2 regions of the Ensifer sp. LBL genome follow, and region 2 is predicted to be linked to the other one. Evidence: predicted binding sites of a transcription regulator. Region 2 holds the regulator's gene; the other holds the start of a gene.
What was found. The regulator LexA, encoded in region 2, represses DNA repair genes until DNA is damaged. The targets are predictions, from matches to a motif close to TGTTCNNNNTGTGTTCNG.

Region 1: ruvC (crossover junction endodeoxyribonuclease RuvC) is a predicted target of LexA. The motif match lies at 4,187-4,204, and genes of this name have one in related genera.

What each region holds. Positions count from the first base shown of each region.
Region 1 covers NZ_JBNDJY010000007.1:152,524-161,534, forward strand. The annotation lists gene OKW20_RS25915 (hypothetical protein) at 1-726, shown strand, start outside; gene OKW20_RS25920 (metallophosphoesterase) at 851-1,753, opposite strand; gene ruvB (Holliday junction branch migration DNA helicase RuvB) at 1,754-2,797, opposite strand; gene ruvA (Holliday junction branch migration protein RuvA) at 2,894-3,511, opposite strand; gene ruvC (crossover junction endodeoxyribonuclease RuvC) at 3,631-4,143, opposite strand; gene OKW20_RS25940 (LLM class flavin-dependent oxidoreductase) at 4,314-5,315, shown strand; gene OKW20_RS25945 (HAD hydrolase-like protein) at 5,326-5,955, opposite strand; gene OKW20_RS25950 (YebC/PmpR family DNA-binding transcriptional regulator) at 6,027-6,773, opposite strand; gene OKW20_RS25955 (hypothetical protein) at 6,859-7,341, opposite strand; gene OKW20_RS25960 (MBL fold metallo-hydrolase) at 7,360-8,196, opposite strand; gene OKW20_RS25965 (efflux RND transporter permease subunit) at 8,480-9,011, opposite strand, start outside.
Region 2 covers NZ_JBNDJY010000003.1:532,048-541,058, reverse strand. The annotation lists gene OKW20_RS14235 (hypothetical protein) at 1-264, shown strand, start outside; gene OKW20_RS14230 (thermonuclease family protein) at 480-1,214, shown strand; tRNA gene OKW20_RS14225 (tRNA-Cys) at 1,367-1,440, shown strand; gene OKW20_RS14220 (hypothetical protein) at 1,650-1,982, shown strand; gene lexA (transcriptional repressor LexA) at 2,068-2,790, opposite strand; gene OKW20_RS14210 (hypothetical protein) at 3,027-3,278, opposite strand; gene OKW20_RS14205 (hypothetical protein) at 3,552-4,280, shown strand; gene OKW20_RS14200 (hypothetical protein) at 4,399-5,001, shown strand; tRNA gene OKW20_RS14195 (tRNA-Ala) at 5,153-5,228, opposite strand; gene adhP (alcohol dehydrogenase AdhP) at 5,609-6,634, shown strand; gene OKW20_RS14185 (ethanolamine ammonia-lyase) at 6,785-9,011, shown strand, end outside.

The DNA of each region.
Region 1 (9,011 bases), on a different contig from region 2:
GCGCGGCCCGCAACGCAATCGATCGAGTGGCAGGCGCGGCTGCCCCATGTCGGCTGGGTGTCGCCAGGAGTACCGGCAAATCCCGGCCGTCCCTCCTATGCCGGCTACATCTGGAATGCAGCCGCGATCATCGAGGTCCCGCAAGGCGCAACGCCCAACTTCAAAGGGCGCTTCGAGGTGGACTTCGAATTCAACTGGACGCGCGGCATTCGCAAGCGGTCGTTCACGCCCGAGATCGATCTCGTCTACCAGTCCCTTACGAGGACCGGCACCAGCGACATCGAGGTCGTTCCGCCGCTGCCGACGATTCTGGAGACCTTGCGCTCTCTGGCCTCTTCGACCGGCCGGGACGGCAAGACCGACACCTTCCTGGCGGCGCTGGAAAACTCTCGCGTGATCGATGCCCTCGGCGACAGCAATCTCGACCAGATCGTCATCGCGCCGACCAACTTGGCCGTCCAGACCTACTTCGACAAGCATCCGCAAATCGCGCTCGAGGCGGTTTCACCGGCAAACCAGGCCTGGCTCGATAGCTGGGTCGCCGAACGGATCATCAGCACACCGCCCGGCTCGGTTGAACTGGCAACGCTCAGCCCGTCGGTGAAGAGCATGAGCGAAGGGGAATGGTACCAGTGCGCCGACGGCCTGCTGTTGGTCACCGACACCTATGAGGTCGCGTCCGGCCTGCGGGGCGCACTGCGAAGCGGCGCCATCCGGGCCGCCTGATACGCCGTGACGAACGGGCGCCCTGCTCGGCTCAACAGAGCGAGCGGGCGGGAGCAAACGGACCTGGCGTCGTCTTGACGCCAGGCTCTTTCAGAGCGAGACCAGCAAGCCCGGAACTTACCGCTCAACCGAGATCGATCACCACGATCTCCGGCGGCATGCCGAAGCGAACCGGCGCAAGCGAGCAGCCGAGACCGCCGGAAACGATCAGATTGCAATCGTTCTCGGTCACATGGCCATAGGCGTAGCGCTCGCCGAAACGCGAGGGCACGACCGGCGCATAGCCGAGAAACCGCACCTGGCCGCCATGGGTATGGCCCGACAGCGTCAGCGCGACGCGCGATGGAACGCGCGGGAAGACATCCGGCTCATGCGCCATGAGGATGACCGGATCGGCATCGCTCACCTGGGCGAGCGTGCCGTCGAGGTCGTCGAGACCACCCATGTGCCTGCGCTTCCATTTTTTACCGGGCAACAGCGCCAGTTGATCTTCGAGGCCGGCGACCCAGAAACCCTGCCCGTCCTTCTCGAAGCGGGCAGCCCGGTTGCTGTAGACGTTGATGCCGACGTCCTGCAGCGCCTTGTGCCCAAAGGTCGGTCCGCCACCGTTCTTCTGCGCCGTCCTGTCTTCCCACCAGTCGTGATTGCCCATGACGGCGTGCACGCCGAGCGGTGCCTCGAGGACTGCGAGCGCCTTCGACCATTCGCTGGAATGCACATAGCTGGTGACGAAGTTCATGCCGGCCACATAGTCGCCGAGCAGCAGCGTGATATCGCCGCCAAGCGAGTTGGCCTGCCGGCAAATCGAAGCGATGCGGCTCGCCGGCATCCAGGGCTCGCAGGCGTGGATGTCGGTAAGCACGACGACGCGCAGCTTCAGCCCCGGCGTCCAGTTGGGCGGCGTCAATTTGTATCGCGTGACGTTCAGCCGGGCCAATGGTTCGACGGCAAAGGCGTAACCGCCGAGTGCAGCCATGCTGGCGATACCGCCGCCGACCAGTTTCAACAATCCCCGTCGGCTGATCATCTAGTCGTCGTCCTCTAATGTCAGGCGAAACTGGGTCGCCTCCATTTCCTTGGGGGGATTAAGGCCGATATGTTTCCAGGCATTGGCGGTCAAAATACGGCCGCGCGGTGTGCGTTGGATGAAGCCCTGCTGGATCAAATAGGGCTCGATGATGTCTTCGATGGCATCGCGCGGCTCCGAAAGGCCGGCGGCGATGGTTTCGATTCCGACGGGACCGCCGCCGAAGTTCTGCGCGATCATGAAGAGATAGCGCCGGTCGAGCTGGTCGAGGCCCATATTGTCGACGAGCAGCCGCGTCAGCGCCTCGTCGGCGAGTTCCTTGGTCACGGCTTCCGCACGCGCCACTTCGGCGAAGTCGCGCACCCGGCGCAACAGCCGGCCGGCGATGCGCGGCGTGCCGCGGGCGCGACGGGCGATCTCGCGGGCGCCGTCGTCGGTCATGCCAAGGCCCATTAGCCGGGCGCCGCGCCGGACGATCGATTCCAGTTCCTCGACCGTGTAGAAATTGAGCCGCACCGGAATGCCGAAACGGTCGCGAAGCGGCGTCGTCAGAAGGCCAAGCCGGGTGGTCGCCGCCACCAGCGTGAACTTCGACAGATCGATCTTGACCGAGCGTGCCGCCGGGCCTTCGCCGATGATGAGATCGAGCTGGAAGTCTTCCATCGCCGGGTAGAGGATTTCTTCGACCGCCGGATTGAGCCGGTGGATTTCGTCGATGAAGAGCACGTCGCGCTCTTCGAGATTGGTGAGCAGGGCTGCGAGATCGCCGGCCTTGGCGATCACAGGACCGGAGGTCGAGCGGAAATTGACGCCGAGTTCCTTGGCCATGATCTGCGCCAGCGTCGTCTTGCCGAGACCGGGCGGGCCGACGAAGAGCACATGGTCGAGCGCCTCGCCGCGGTTCTTTGCGGCCTCGATGAAGATCTTCAGGTTGGCGCGCGCTTCCGCCTGGCCGGTGAAGTCATCCAGCGTCTGCGGGCGCATGGTCGCATCGATGTCTTCACCGCGCTTTTCCGGCGTTATCAGGCGTGCGGCGTCAGTCATGCGTTCGTTCCATTCGGTCGGGCAGCTCAGCGCTGCAACCCGTCATCATGCCGGGCACGATGCGTTCTGCCTTCTGCACCCGGCCAAGGCAAGCGTTCATCGCGCCAGTTCTTTCAGGCCAAGGCGAATGAGCTTGGCGCTGTCGCCGCCTTCGCCGCCGTTCTTCAGGGCCGCTGCGACGGCATTGGCTGCCTGGTCACGCGAGTAGCCGAGGTTGGTGAGCGCCGAAACCGCATCGGAAACCGGCGCGGAGGCGACGCCTTCGCCAAGCTCCTGCTTGAGGCCGATCGACGCCGACATCTCGCCGGCAAAGGACGGCGCCTTGTTCTTCAGTTCCGTGACGATGCGCACCGCCACCTTGGGCCCGACACCGGGGGCACGCGAGACGGAGGTCTTGTCCTGCAGCGCGATCGCATTGGCCAGTTCGCCCGGCGTCAGGGTGGAAAGCACGGCAAGGGCCACCTTCGAGCCGACGCCCTGTACGCTCTGCAGCAGACGGAACCACTCCCGCTCCAACGCCGTCAGAAAGCCGAACAGCTTCAACTGGTCCTCGCGCACATAGGTCTCGATGAAGAGGATAGCCGCCTCTCCGGCAGACCCGAGCCTGGACAAGGTGCGCGCCGAGCAAAAGGCAACGTAGCCGACGCCATGCACATCGAGCACGACGTGATCCTCGGCGATCTCGTCGATGGTACCCTTCAATTTGCCGATCATGTGGCGTCTCTCGCGGTGGGCTGTGATGGTCACCGGACCATCGGAAATTATCGTCTCTACAGCGCCGCGCGTCTGACGAGACGCGCTAAGGACGCTGTAACACTTTATGACGGGCGCAACTACGCCATCAATGCGGCAAGGCGGCTCGTCACCGATTGCCGGTTGTGGGCATGGCAGATGGCGATCGCCAATGCGTCCGCCGCGTCGTTGCCCTTGAACTCGGCCTTCGGCATCAGAACCTTCAGCATCATGTGGATCTGCTGCTTCTCACCGTGGCCGACGCCGATCACCGCCTTCTTGACGGCGTTCGGCGCGTATTCGGCAACCCTCAGGCCCGCGCGTGCCGGCACCAGCATGGCGATGCCGCGCGCCTGGCCGAGCTTCAGCGTCGCCGTCGCGTCCTTGTTGACGAAGGTCTGCTCCACCGCGGCCTCATGCGGCTGATAGCCGTGCACCACCTCGGCAAGCCCGTCATGCAACTGGCAAAGTCTGGAGGCGAGATCCATGTCACCATCCGAGGTCACCGTGCCCGAGGCGACGAAACGCAGCGAATTGCCGAGCGTCTCGATGATGCCCCAGCCGGTACGGCGGAGCCCCGGATCGATACCGATGATACGAATCGTGGTCTGCATGGATTTCACCCTATGATGTCAGCCCGGACGCTGCCAGCAAAAAGTGAACAAAACAAAAACATACGCACAGTTGAGACGCGGACTCAGGTTTTCTTCGGCAGCGCCCTTGGATTGAGGAAAATTGAGCTTACATAGCCTTGCATCAATTTCTCTCAATGAAGGCCTTTGCCATGGCGACTTTCTCCGTCCTCGATCTTTCCCCGATCACTGAAGGCGGCAGCGTCGCCCAATCGCTGGAGAATTCGCGCCGACTGGCCCAGGCAGCCGAAGAGAGCGGCTACACCCGGTTTTGGCTGGCCGAGCATCACGGCATGAAGGGTATCGCCAGTGCCGCAACCTCGCTCGTGATCTCGCATGTGGCCGCCGCCACCAAGACGATCCGCGTCGGCTCCGGCGGAATCATGCTGCCGAACCACTCGCCGCTTGTCATCGCCGAGCAGTTCGGCACGCTTGCGGCCCTCTACCCCGGCCGCATCGACCTCGGCCTCGGCCGCGCGCCGGGCACCGACATGCGCACCGCCCAGGCGCTTCGCCGCAACATGGAAGCGAGCGGCAACAACTTCCCGAACGACGTCGTCGAACTGCAGGCGCTGCTCGGCCCGGTCGCCGAAGACCAGAAGATCATCGCCGTGCCGGGAGCCGACACCAACGTGCCGATCTGGCTGCTCGGCTCCAGCCATTTCAGCGCCCATCTCGCCGGCATGCTCGGCCTGCCCTTCGCGTTTGCCTCGCATTTCGCACCCGACATGCTGCTCTCGGCGCTGGAGATCTACCGCGAGCGCTTCACCCCCTCCGAGACCCTTGCCAAGCCGCAGGTGATGGTCGGCGTCATGGGGGTCGCCGCCGAAACGGACGAGGAGGCGAACTACCTCTTCACCTCCATGCAGCAATCCTTCGTGGCGCTGCGGCGCAATGCCCGCGGACAGTTCCCGCCGCCGGTCCAGTCGATGGATGGGCTGTGGAGCTATGACGAGAAGATCTTCGTCGACCATTCGATGATGTATGCGGTCGTCGGCGGGCCCGAGACGATCCGGCGCAAGATCGGGGCGTTCCTGGAACAGACGAAAGCCGACGAGCTGATCATCTCGATGCCGATCTTCGACATGGACGCGCGGCTGAATTCGCTTCGCCTCTTCGCCGACGCCCAGCGCGATCTCGCCAAGGCGGCCTGAGGCCGGCCGATCAGATCGTCCCGAAGGCGGGCGCGATCTCTTCCAGATTGGCAAAGAACCGATCCGGCCCGAGCCCTTGCAGGAAGACCGGGTCGGCATAGCCCCAGGCGACGGCCCCTGCCGCCACACCGGCCTTTCGCGCCGCCTCGATATCGCGCGCCTCGTCGCCGATCGCCAGGATGCGAGCCGCATCGAGGCCGGAGTGCCTGATCGCGCGCTTGAAGTGCTGTGCCTTGCCGAAGAGCGCGGCCCCGCATTCGAAGAGATCGACAGTCGCAGCCGCTTCGCCGAGCGCGGCACGAATACCCTCTTCCGCATTCGAACTCACGATCGCAATGCCGATGCCCGCCGCCTTCAGTTTCCAGAGAAGCTGAGCGGCGCCCGGAAACAGCCGGACGCTTGCGGCTTCCGTTGCCATGGCCCGGCGCATGAAGGTGGCGATCTGCGGCAATTTCCAAACGGGAACGCCGAGCTGCGCGATGATCTCGCGGCTGCCCATCGCCCGCAACGACTGGAACTCCTCGACCGAGAGTTCGCGGAAACCGTAGCGCCGCGCAGCCGCATTGCACGCCGTCATGAAGCTTGCCGCCGTATCGGCAAGCGTGCCGTCGAAATCGAAGATCGCGAACTGATAGGTCATCGGGCCATCCAAAGAAAAACCCGCGCCCTTTCGGACGCGGGTAGGAAATCTTCAAGCGACGGTCGCCCCAATCAGGCAGACAGCTTCGCCAGGATCTCGTCCGACACTTCGAAGTTCGAGTAGACGTTCTGGACGTCGTCGTCGTCTTCAAGGATGTCGATGAGCTTCATCAGCGACTGTGCCTTTTCTTCGTCGACCGGAACGGTGTTCTGGGCCTTCCAGATCGCCTTGACCGTTTCGGCTTCGCCGAGCGTGTCTTCGAGCGCCTTGGAGACTTCGCCGATCGCTTCGAAACCGCAGATGATCGTGTGACCGTCCTCGTCGGTGGTGACGTCGTCGGCACCAGCCTCGATTGCCGCGTCCATCACCTTGTCGGCGTCACCGACGGAGAGCTTGTAGGTGATCTCGCCGACGCGGTCGAAGGAGAAGGAAACCGAGCCGGTTTCGCCGAGCGCGCCGCCGGCCTTGGTGAAGGTCGAGCGCACGTTGGAGGCGGTGCGGTTGCGGTTGTCCGTCAAGGCTTCGACGATGACCGCGACGCCGCCCGGGCCATAACCCTCGTAGCGCACTTCTTCGTAGTTCTCCGAGTCGCCGCCGGACGCTTTCTTGACGGCGCGCTCGATGTTGTCCTTCGGCATCGACTGCGCCTTGGCGTTCTGGATCGCCAGGCGCAGGCGCGCGTTCATTGCGGGATCGGGCATGCCGGTCTTGGCGGCAACCGTGATTTCGCGCGCGAGCTTGGAAAACATTTTCGAGCGCACCGCATCCTGACGGCCCTTGCGGTGCATGATGTTCTTGAACTGTGAATGGCCAGCCATGGCACCCTCTGCATGCATTAATTTGAATGGAATGGGGCGCCTTATAGTTTTATTGCCGCTTTCCGTCCAGCCGGGGGGCGGTTTTTCAGTTGGCCGAGACCTGCGCGCGGCTGAGGAGGAAGCTGTGCCCGTCGTCACGACGACAGGAAAGACCGGTGCGTTCCGACACGCAGGAGAACGGTCCGCGCGACCAGCTTTGCCCATAGTCGAGAACGGTTCCGACCGAGCAGCAGCTCGGATCGCCGACGGCGTGATTGAGCGTGGCGGCTCCCACCCGGCCAAGTGTCGCCCTGACATAACGCGGCGCGACGATATCGCAGGCGAGTTCCGGACCGCCGTCGGCGGGCTGATAGACTGACGTGCCGCCAGCCGGCGTATAGATGCAGCCGATATTGCCCGAGGGCATCGCGAAAATCTCCTGCTCAGAAACTGGTTGGACCGCGATCTCCGGTTGGCTTTGCGGCTGTTGTCCCTCTGGGGACGGCATGCGCGGCGGCGGCACGCCACCGGCCTCGGCAAGAGTTGAAAAGGAGAGAAAGAGCGATACGCCAACCACGAGCAACTTCATCGGGCGATCCCAGGATGTTCAAACGCCCTTGAGAATATAAATCAGCGGTTTGCTTGGCAAGGAACGCAGGGATACTTTGATACTGGCGCTGTCGGCATACCGCTTGTCGTAGTCGTCGCCGAACATGTCGAGGAAAGCCTCGATCGGCGGGCCGCGGCGATGCATCGGCAGAATCAGCGACGAGCGCAGCCGGCTGACGACCCGGCTCATGCTTTCCGCCCCCATGGTCAGGCCGCCATCGACAGGCACCATCAGCACATCAAGCCGGCCGATCTGGCCATAGTGGCTGTCGTCGAGCTCATGGTGCAGATGGCCCAGATGCCCGATGCAGAGATCCGCCACCTCGAAGATGAAGATCGAGTTTCCGTCGTGCTCCATGGCGCCGCCACCGGCACGAATGTCCGTCGTCACGTTGCGGATGTAGGCGTCGCCGACCACGAGATCGTGGCGCGCCGGTTGGCCGCTATCGCTCCAGCCGTGCAGCACGGTCTTGATCGCGGGATCCGGCGTCAGCGTGTAGTGGCTCGAATGCGCCTTGTTCATGGTCGCGACCGTCGGTGGCGCCGACGGCGCATACCAGCCGCTGTAGTCGGTTGCGATCGAGACGCCGCCGGGCGTCTCGATCAGGAAGGTGGAATGGCCGAGATAGCTGATCGTCACTTCGCCGGCCGTCGTCTGCCCCTTGGTGGTGGCAGCAGGCGTGAAACTGGCGAATGTGGCCTGGGGGATCGCCTCGGCGATCGCCTGGCATTGGCTGACGGGGCGCGGCTGTTGCTGCGCATGGGCGACCGATGGCCAGAACGCGTGGATGATCCATATGGCGGCGAATGTGTAGACAAAGTACCGGAGCATCAGCCTTCACCTCTCTCACTTGCCGCCCGACCTCGGGCCCTGGGGGCACGCGGCAGGCAGGTATTGAACAGCGAATGGAAGCCTTTGCCTTCGCTCGACCGAACGGTGGCGTCACGGGGCCGGGAGAGAATTGTTCAAGGGCCCGGCCACGTCCAGTTACAAACGGCAGGCGGTGCTCACGTTTACGTCACCGGTCCCGCGGACGATCAAGAAACTATAACCTCTTCCAAGCCAAATGCCCCGGCATTGCTACCGGGGCATTTGTCCGATTGTCGAGAGGCCTGCGTTACTCGGCCGGGTGCGGCGCCGGCTCGCTCACCGCCACCTTGCGTCGCCGGAACGACCGGAGCGCGACGTAGAACACCGGCGTCAGGAACAGGCCGAGGAACGTTACCCCGAGCATGCCCGAGAAAACCGCGGTACCCAGCGACTGGCGCATTTCGGCGCCCGGGCCGGTCGCGATCATCAGCGGCACAACGCCGAGGATGAAGGCGAAGGCGGTCATCAGGATCGGGCGCAGGCGCAGCTGGCTCGCTTCCACCGCCGCCTCGATCGGCGTCTTGCCCTCGTCCTCACCCTGCCGCGCGAACTCGACGATCAGGATCGCGTTCTTGGCCGCAAGGCCGATCAGCACGATGAGCCCGATCTGGGTCAGCACGTTGTTGTCGAGCCCGCGGATGAACACGCCGACCAGCGCCGAGAGCACGCCGAGCGGCACGATTAGAATGATCGCCAGCGGCAGGACCCAGCTTTCGTACTGGGCCGAAAGCGCCAGGAACACGAAGACGACCGACAGTGCGAAGATGAACACCGCGGTG
Region 2 (9,011 bases):
GGCATTGATCCGCAGACACGACAGATCGTGCTGGGCAAATGGCGCATCGCGCTGCCCGACTCTCCGCTCTTGCGCATCCTGCTGGGTTCGCTGCTGGTGTTCTGCGGTTTTCTCGGCTTCCTGCCCGTGCTGGGCTTCTGGATGATACCGCTGGGCCTGATCGTGCTTTCCCACGACATTCCCTCGGTTCGCCGCCGTCGTCGTCGCCTGGCCGTCTGGTGGGCGCGCTGGCGCGGGAAAACCAATTCCTCGAAGGGTTCCTGAGCCGAACGCCGTTTGCCGCTCCTCTTGTTGCGGGCAGGGGCCGTTCCCAGTCCTTCGGGCGGTCGCGGTTCGATTCCCGAATATTTCAAGAACCGCCGTGATGCTCAGGGCGAATGACCGGTTCGTCGCAGGCTTCCCCTCTGTTGGGGTACCCTCGAAAACTTTTCGGCAACCCATCAAACGCATAATGCGGTCTCGAATCAGGATGGGGACCGATGGCCAAAGCCACTACGAAACGTCGACGCCGCAGTTCGGGCAGAAGCAGCAGCAAGCAGGGCGGCATGGCGCCGTGGTATCTGGCCGCAGCGCTCACCCTTGGCGGCGTCATGGCCTATGACCATCGCGCCGAGTTGCGGCACTGGCCCGTGGTTTCCGATGTCGTGGCTTTTGCGTCGCGAACGGAAACGAAGCCGAAGCCTCCGCGTGCCGTTCCTGAAGCGCAGGAGCGCGTCGCGCATCAGGCGGACAGGCACAAGCCTAATCCGAAGCCCGACCCGGTCACGAAGGTCGCCCTGGCCGCACCGGTGCCGTCGGTGAATGTCGGCGTCACGCCGCCAACCCCCGTCGTGCGGCCGAATGAAGAGGTGAAGACGGCGTCCATCCGCACCGACCAGTTTTATTTCTGCGGCATTCGCAACGACAACTGCGTGATCGATGGCTCCACCTTCGTCTTTCATGGCGAGACGATCCGTGTCGCCGACGTCGATGCGCCGCGAATCCGCCAGGCAAGCTGCGACAAGGAGCGTTCGCGCGGCTTCTACGCCAAGCAGCGCCTGCGCGAGTTGCTGAACGCGGGCGACTTCAAGCTGGTTTCGGCAGGCGGGCGATCAGACGCCAAGGCCGGCGAAAAACTGCGCCTGGTTACCCGTGGCGATCAATCTCTTGGACGCGTGCTTGTCTCCGAGGGGCTCGTGCGCCCGTGGGATGGACGCCCGACGCCCTGGTGCTGAGATCAACCGGGAGCCGATCGGCGGGCATCGGCGATCGTTCTGTGGAAAGTATCTATCCAACAAATCGACGGCGCGTTTTTCAGAAAATGCCTCTTGCGGTTTTTCTGCAATCATTCTAAATCCGCGCCAACGCTTGGTTATCCGAGCTGTGAGGCCTCGTGGCGGAGTGGTGACGCAGAGGACTGCAAATCCTTGTACCCCGGTTCAATTCCGGGCGAGGCCTCCAAAAATCTCACCTCGTTTGAATTGGTTTGACGTTCTGCCTTAGGGCAGCGCGGGTCGTTTCGCGACCCCACGTCCGCGCAAGCCACGTCTCCTATGCCTCCGTCGGATCTTATCGCTTCGGTGAAATCGGTAGAGGGGGAACGATGACTCCGCTGAGATCAGCCGCATCGGTAGCGTCCGTCAACATTAAGAACGGAGGCAATGGCATCAATGAAAAAGAGACTGATCCTGACGGCGTTGGCGTGTTTTGCGGCGACCGCTATTGAGGCGCACGCTGACGACCTGGTTTTCCAGCTGAAGAACAACACCAGCGTGGTACTGACGAACTTCTATACGTCACCGGTCGGCGTCAATGAGTGGGAAGACGATGTTTTCGGTCGGCAGGTCCTGAACCCCGGCGAGAGCATGGAGATCACCATTGCCGACGGGCGGGACGTCTGCAAATACGACATGCGATTCGAATTCGAGGAGGGCTCGGCCCTCGATACGACCGAGGACACGCAGGATCTCTGCGAGCTCGGAGAATATACGATCCACGAATAGACGATCTGGATTTCACCCGAAATGGAAAGAGCCTCGCCAATTGCCTTGGCGAGGCTCTTTTTTGATCCGGTGTTCTGCCTGCAGCTCAATGGTAGCGGCGGATCAGCCCGACAAGCTTGCCCTGGATCTTCACGCGATCCGGTCCGAAGATGCGCGTCTCGTAGGCGGGGTTGGCGGCTTCGAGCGCAATCGACGCGCCCTTGCGACGGAAGCGCTTCAGCGTCGCTTCCTCGTCGTCCACGAGCGCCACGATGATGTCGCCGGGATTGGCCGAGTTGCCGTTGCGGATGATCACCGTGTCGCCATCGAAGATGCCGGCCTCGATCATCGAATCGCCCTTCACTTCAAGGGCGTAATGTTCGCCGCTGCCGATCATGTCGAGCGGCACGGTGATGTCATGGGTGTTGTTCTGGATTGCCGAGATCGGAACGCCGGCAGCGATGCGCCCCATCACCGGGACGGAAACTGACGTGCTTTCGGCAACTGGGGCGGGCTTCGGCGCGGCAGGAGCGGCCGCCGGCGGCTTTCCAAGGCTGCCTTCGATCACGCTCGGCGAGAAGCCTCTGCGCGGCTGCTGCTGGCCGGCGGCGTAGGCTTCCGGAAGCTTGATGACTTCGAGCGCGCGCGCCCGGTTCGGCAGCCGGCGAATGAAGCCGCGTTCTTCGAGCGCGGTGATCAAACGGTGGATGCCGGACTTCGACGCCAGGTCGAGCGCATCCTTCATTTCATCGAATGACGGCGGTACGCCCGACTCCTTCATGCGTTCGTGAATGAACAGAAGCAATTCCTGTTGCTTGCGGGTCAGCATGGCACGTCGCTCCAGAGGCGTGAAACAAATCAAGAACAGACACTATCTGTTCCATATGTGTTCCGCAAGTGCCTAAAATTCCGTGAATTCAGGCAATTGGCCGCTTCTGCGGGTGTCGATCGGTCACTTTTGCGGGAGCAGGGCGCCTATCGGCGACGGTGCGTGCCAAAAACGCGCCGGCAGGCACCAGTCGCGCAGCTGATTCGAGCGAATCACGGGGCTCTATGAGGAGAGATTTAGGTCGCTTGCGAGGTCGAGCAGGCGTCCTCGAACTCCTTCACCGTCTCTGCGCTGTTGTCTTCCGGAAGCACCGCGTCGGCCGCGTCGGTCGCGACGGGCGTGTCGCCGTCATAAACGAAGGACTGGATGTAGAACGCCAGCGCGCCCTTCCACACGTTGCGTCCATCGATCTGGTGGCACGGCACGGCCCGTTCGAAATCGGTCTGGAGTTCATCCACCGTCGCAGCGCTGAGCTTGACGTCAGGCATATTGGGCGATGCGACTATCGAAGCGAGAAGCAGGGCGGCAAGCACGGGGAACGTCCACTTGATGAAGGGGTGGCACTACAGGGTGGGAAACGATGTGAACCGTGCTTTCGTTCCGAAGTCCAGCAAGCATGGCGATCACTCTGCCGTGTTCAACAGCTCTTTGCCTGCAGGCTGTGTCTGATTTGCGCCAGCCGCTGCACCTCGAGTTCATCTTGACCGTTCCTCTTGCGACGGGCGAAGAACGCACCGGCACTATCGGCTCTGGGGCCGGGGGTGGGGGATGCGCAAAAATCCCTGCGAGGAAGGGGCTTCACCGTCTCGACAGGAGGTCAAAAAAAGATAACTTTGCGTGGAAAGTGGGGTAATTGCATGCGTAGATTGTCGTTGGTGGTGCTCGGTCTGTTGCTCACGGCCGGAGCGGCGTCTGCTGAAGAAGGGCGTTCGAACATCTGGAAACGGATCAACGCCTGGACGGTGGGGTCCGATCCTTCCCTTGGAGGCTCGTGTTACGCCGCGACGAGCTATGATGCCGGCGCGATCCTTCGTATCGGGTTTTATCCGCGGGGGTCGGCGAACCTGGCGTTTCTTTCGATCGGCAATGCCGAGTGGAAATCCATCGAGCCGCAGCGGGAATATGACGTCGCCCTGCAGCTCGACCGTGGTCGCCAGTGGCCGGCCGTTGCGTTCGGCGTCGATCTTACCGGCGCCAAGGCCCTCGTCGTCAACTTTTCCAACACCGACTTCTTTACCGAATTCGTTCGCAAGAACACCTTGGCGCTGGCCTTCGAGGGACGCGTCGTCGCGAGCCTCAGCCTGCGCGATTCGATGAAGGCGGTGAGCGAGATGTTCAAATGTCAGGAGGCGGTGAGCGCCCTGATCCCGAATGGCGGGCAGGGGGCAGCGAACGATCCCTTTGCTGGCGCCGGTGGCACTGCCCCGAACAACGATCCGTTTGCCGGTGGCGGCCAGACCAAGTCGTCGAAAGATCCTTTTGCCATGTGATGGGCGCGTCCGCTTGCCGCAGAGAGGTGAATATTCCTAAAATGTTGCTGGTATCGGGCTCGGTACCCTCGACAGCGGCGCGGGGACCTATCAAAATGCGGGCAAACGGGGGTTTTGCATGCGTAGATTGCTGGTCGGATTGGTAAGCTGTCTGATCGCCGCGGGATCGGCTGCGGCTGAGGAGTCCGAAATCATCAAGTGGAAGGACGTCGACGGTTGGACCGTTGCATCCGACACCTCGATGGAGGGCTCCTGCTTCATCTCGTCGGAATTCGACGGCGGCGTCACCTTGCGCCTCGGGTTCTATCCCAAGGGCTCCGAGTCGCCGCTCTACATGAGCTTCGCCAGCGACGACTGGCGGTCGCTCGAGGTCGGCAAGGAATACGACCTGACGTTCCGCTTCGACAAGACCGAGCCCTGGAGCGCTTCGGCGACCGCCGCTGGCGACGCGAGCGGAAAGTTTCTGTTCGTGAACGTGACCGACGCCGAGTTCCTGACGGGCTTCGTGCGCAAGCGGGGCTTGGCCATCGCGTTCGAAGATCGCGTCATCGCCAATCTCAGCCTGCGTGGCACCGGCCCCGCAGCCGAAGAGCTGATGAAGTGCCAGAAGGCAGTCGACGAGATCATCGCCGACGAGGGCCGCAAGTCCAAGGAGAAGAAGGCGGATCCGTTCAATGCACCGAGCGAAAAACGCTCGGCACGGGATCCGTTTAGCCTCTGAAAACAGGGGCGCGCGAGCGGGCGTTGTTGCGCGAAGGCCGGGCGGTGGCCGGGACGAGTGGTGTCCCCAGAGAAACTCGAACTTGCGATCTGCTGATTACAAATCAGCCACTCCTCCAGTGCTTCGGCAATTGGCTCAATTCTGTTTGCCTTGGTGGAGCCGAAGGGAGTCGAACCCTCGACCTCCGCAGTGCGATTGCGGCGCTCTCCCAACTGAGCTACGGCCCCGTGCCATCCAGTCAACACGACGGCCGCCGAGCCTGTCAATAGACGCGCGCCAGCACGCCCGCTCGAACGTCGTTGCCCGATAAGTGTTGCTCGATCCGGCTAGGAGGAGCGAGGCCGTCGGGCTCTGAACCGCTTCTGAACTCCACCCATTGTCGAACTCTGCCGGCGGGTTTACCCTGCAACCGGACGATGGCGCTCCGTGAGCCTCGTTGAAGTGTCGGCGGTACACGCCAACCATGAAATGCCGTCCGGGCACCGGTTGTGAACGCCATGATGCCCGCGCCAATTACACGATTTTCGTATGTGAGATAGGCCCCTGCCGGCCCGCTGTTCCCATCAGAAACCTCTCCGTGGCCCGGCGATTGGAGGAGGATTGGCAAATGGCTCAGATGATGAAGGCGGCCGTGGTCCGGCAATTCGGCGCGCCGCTGACGATCGACGAATTGGCGGTGCCCACGCCGCAGCCGGGGCAGATCCTGGTCAAATACGAAGCAACGGGCGTTTGTCATACCGATCTCCATGCCGCAAACGGCGACTGGCCGGTAAAACCCAGTCCACCGTTCATTCCCGGACACGAGGGCGTCGGCTATGTCTCGGCGGTCGGCGCCGGCGTCAAAAGAGTGAAAGAGGGAGACCGGGTCGGCGTTCCCTGGCTTCACAGCGCCTGCGGCTACTGTCCGCATTGCCGTACGGGTTGGGAGACGCTGTGCGCGGCCCAGTCGAACACGGGATATTCGGTCAACGGAACGTTTGCGGAGTACGGACTGGCGGATCCTGATTTCGTCGGCAGCCTGCCGAACGCGCTGGAGTTCGGCCCTGCCGCGCCGGTGCTCTGCGCGGGTGTGACCGTCTACAAGGGATTGAAGGAGACCGAAGTCCGTCCTGGCGAATGGGTGGCAGTCTCCGGCATCGGGGGGCTCGGCCACATGGCCGTGCAATACGCCAAGGCGATGGGCATGCATGTCGTCGCCGCCGACATTTTTGACGACAAGCTGGCGTTGGCAAAGCAACTGGGCGCCGACATCACGGTCAACGGCAAGGCGAAGGATGCGGTCGAGCAGGTCATCAAGGCTACCGGCGGCGTGCATGGCGCGCTTGTGACTGCCGTCTCACCGGCTGCGATGGAACAGGCATTCGGCTTCCTTCGCTCGCGCGGCACCATGGCGCTCGTCGGCCTTCCCCCCGGCATGATCTCTGTGCCGGTCTTTGAAACGGTTCTGAAGCGCATCACGGTGCGTGGTTCGATCGTCGGCACCCGCCAGGACCTGGAGGAATCGCTGCAATTCGCCGCCGAAGGCAAGGTCGCGCCGCATTTCTCGTGGGATAGCCTCGAGAACATCAACGAGATCTTCCGCCGCATGGAAGCCGGCAAGATCGACGGTCGCATCGTGATGAGCCTGCAGTAATCGACTTGGCCTGGTTGGTCGAGGCTCACCGGGTCCATGCCCAAGTGACACGTGTCGAGCATTTATTCTTGTGCGCTTTCCTTCAATCGCCGGTCGCCAGTGAGTCGTCCGGCGAAATGCCGATAGACCTTTTGCGGAAAGGAAATGGCAATGCGCAAAGGCATGTTCTCAGACCAGCATGCACTGTCCAGGCGCGACCTCCTGCTGGTGGCGGGGACCGCAGCGGCCACGCTGACCGCCTATAGTCACGCCGCCCGTGCCGCAGCGGGCGCAAGCAACCTCGCAATCGACGAGGTGAAGCAGGATGAGGACGTCTTTGCCTATATCAGCAGGATCAAGGGTGGCTTTGACGAGACGACCTATCGGCAGGTGCTGGGATGCGCGAATGCCTTCAAGGAAGGCGACCAAACAATCGGTGTGGCTGCGGACAGTGACGCGTCCCGAACGAACGCACGAGGCCTCCTGGCAAGAACGAAGATCGCAGACCTCGATCGGCACCCTCTGTTTGAGGACGATCTGCAACGACTGATCTGGCAGACCACCGACAAGGTCCAGCAGGAAAAGCTGAAGGACTGGACCATGGGCCAGCTGAAGGAATTTCTTCTGACCAAATCGGAAGATGAGATCAAAGGCGTCATGTATGGCCTGACCAGCGATACCATCGGCTGTGTGCCGAAACTGATGAGCAATGACGAGCTGATCGCCGTCAGCCAAAAGATCTTCAATGTCATGCCCGGCACCAAGTTGGGGGCCAAGGGATACATGGGCGCACGGATCCAGCCGAATTCGCCGACCGACCATCCCGACGACATCATGTGGCAGGTCTTCGACGCGTTTTCCTACGCGACCGGAGATATCGTCATCGGTACCAACCCGGTGGACAGCACCGTCGACAGCGTGGTCACGGTGGAGCGGGCGCTGAAAGACATCGTGGATACGTTCAAGCTGGTAGACGTCATTCCGTGGTGCGTGCTCGCCCACATCGACGTCCAGGGTGAGGTCAGCGAGGACTTTCCCAGCACAGTCTCCACCTTGTTCCAGAGCCTTGCCGGTACGGATGATTGCAACAAGATCTTCGACATCACCAATGAGAAGATCCTGAAATATGCAAACGCGAAGGCAGGGGAGCGCTACGGTCTCTACTTCGAAACCGGGCAAGGATCGGAATTCACCAACGGCGCGGCAAACGGTGTCGACATGATGGTGCTTGAGTCCCGGAAGTACGGGTTCAGCCGGGCCATCGGCATGGAACTTGCGAAAGTGCAGCCGAAGGGCGCATGGCTGCATGTCAACGATGTCGCCGGCTTTATTGGGCCTGAAGTGTTCAAGAGCCGGGAACAACTCGTGCGGTGCTGCCTCGAGGACATGGTGATGGGCAAGCTCCACGGCCTGACCATCGGCCTCGATATCTGCACCACCCTGCACATGACCGTCAGCCTGGACGATCTCGATTGGTGCCAGGACCAGATCATGCCGGCCAACCCGGCCTACCTGATTGCTCTGCCCACCAAGAACGACCCGATGCTGAGTTATCTCACGACCGCATTTCAGGACCACGTGCGCGTGAGGGATAAGTTCGGCTTCAAGGTCAACGATGCGATGTGGGATTTCTACAAACGACTTGGAATAGTCGGCAAGGACAACACCTACACGTCAAATTATGGCGATCCCCTCTGGGTCTATTACCAGTACCGCCTCGCCAAGGGGGACAAGCGGCCGAAGGAGAAGGTTTACGCCGAGGGTCGGCGGCTGATGACGGAAGTCGAGGCAAGGGGCGTGGATCTGGCGACGGGCCATGGTGAGAAGATATGGGATCTCAACCCGGCGCTCGCGACGAAGGTGAGGGGTCTTTACGACGACGCCAAACTCTCTCTTTGGGCCGAACTTACGCCGGATTTCATTGCGGCCGTGCCCAGCGTCGTCCCGGTTCGCACGCTGTCCAAGGATCGGAACGACTACATCGCGCACCCGACCACCGGTGAAACGCTGAGCCCGGACTCAATCAAGGCTATCGAAGCGATCAGGGCGTCGTGGAAAGGCGATATGCCCAAGGGCCAGATCGTCATTTCAGATGGCCTGAACGCCAAGGCCATCATGGATGACGGCCATCTTTCGCCCTATCTGGAGGAAATGCGCAGGCTGCTCGGCGATGCCGGCGTCTCGGTGAGCGACAAGAACATCCTGGTCACCAGCGGCAGGGTGCGGGCTGGCTACAGGATCGGCGAGACGTTGTTTGCCGACGCCGATCCCAACACCTTTCGAGGAATTCTCCACATCATCGGCGAGCGGCCCGGGACCATGCACCATGCCTACTCCGTCTACATCACCGTCGCCAAAGGAAAGCGTTGGGCGGAGAAGGACATCGATCACGACATGA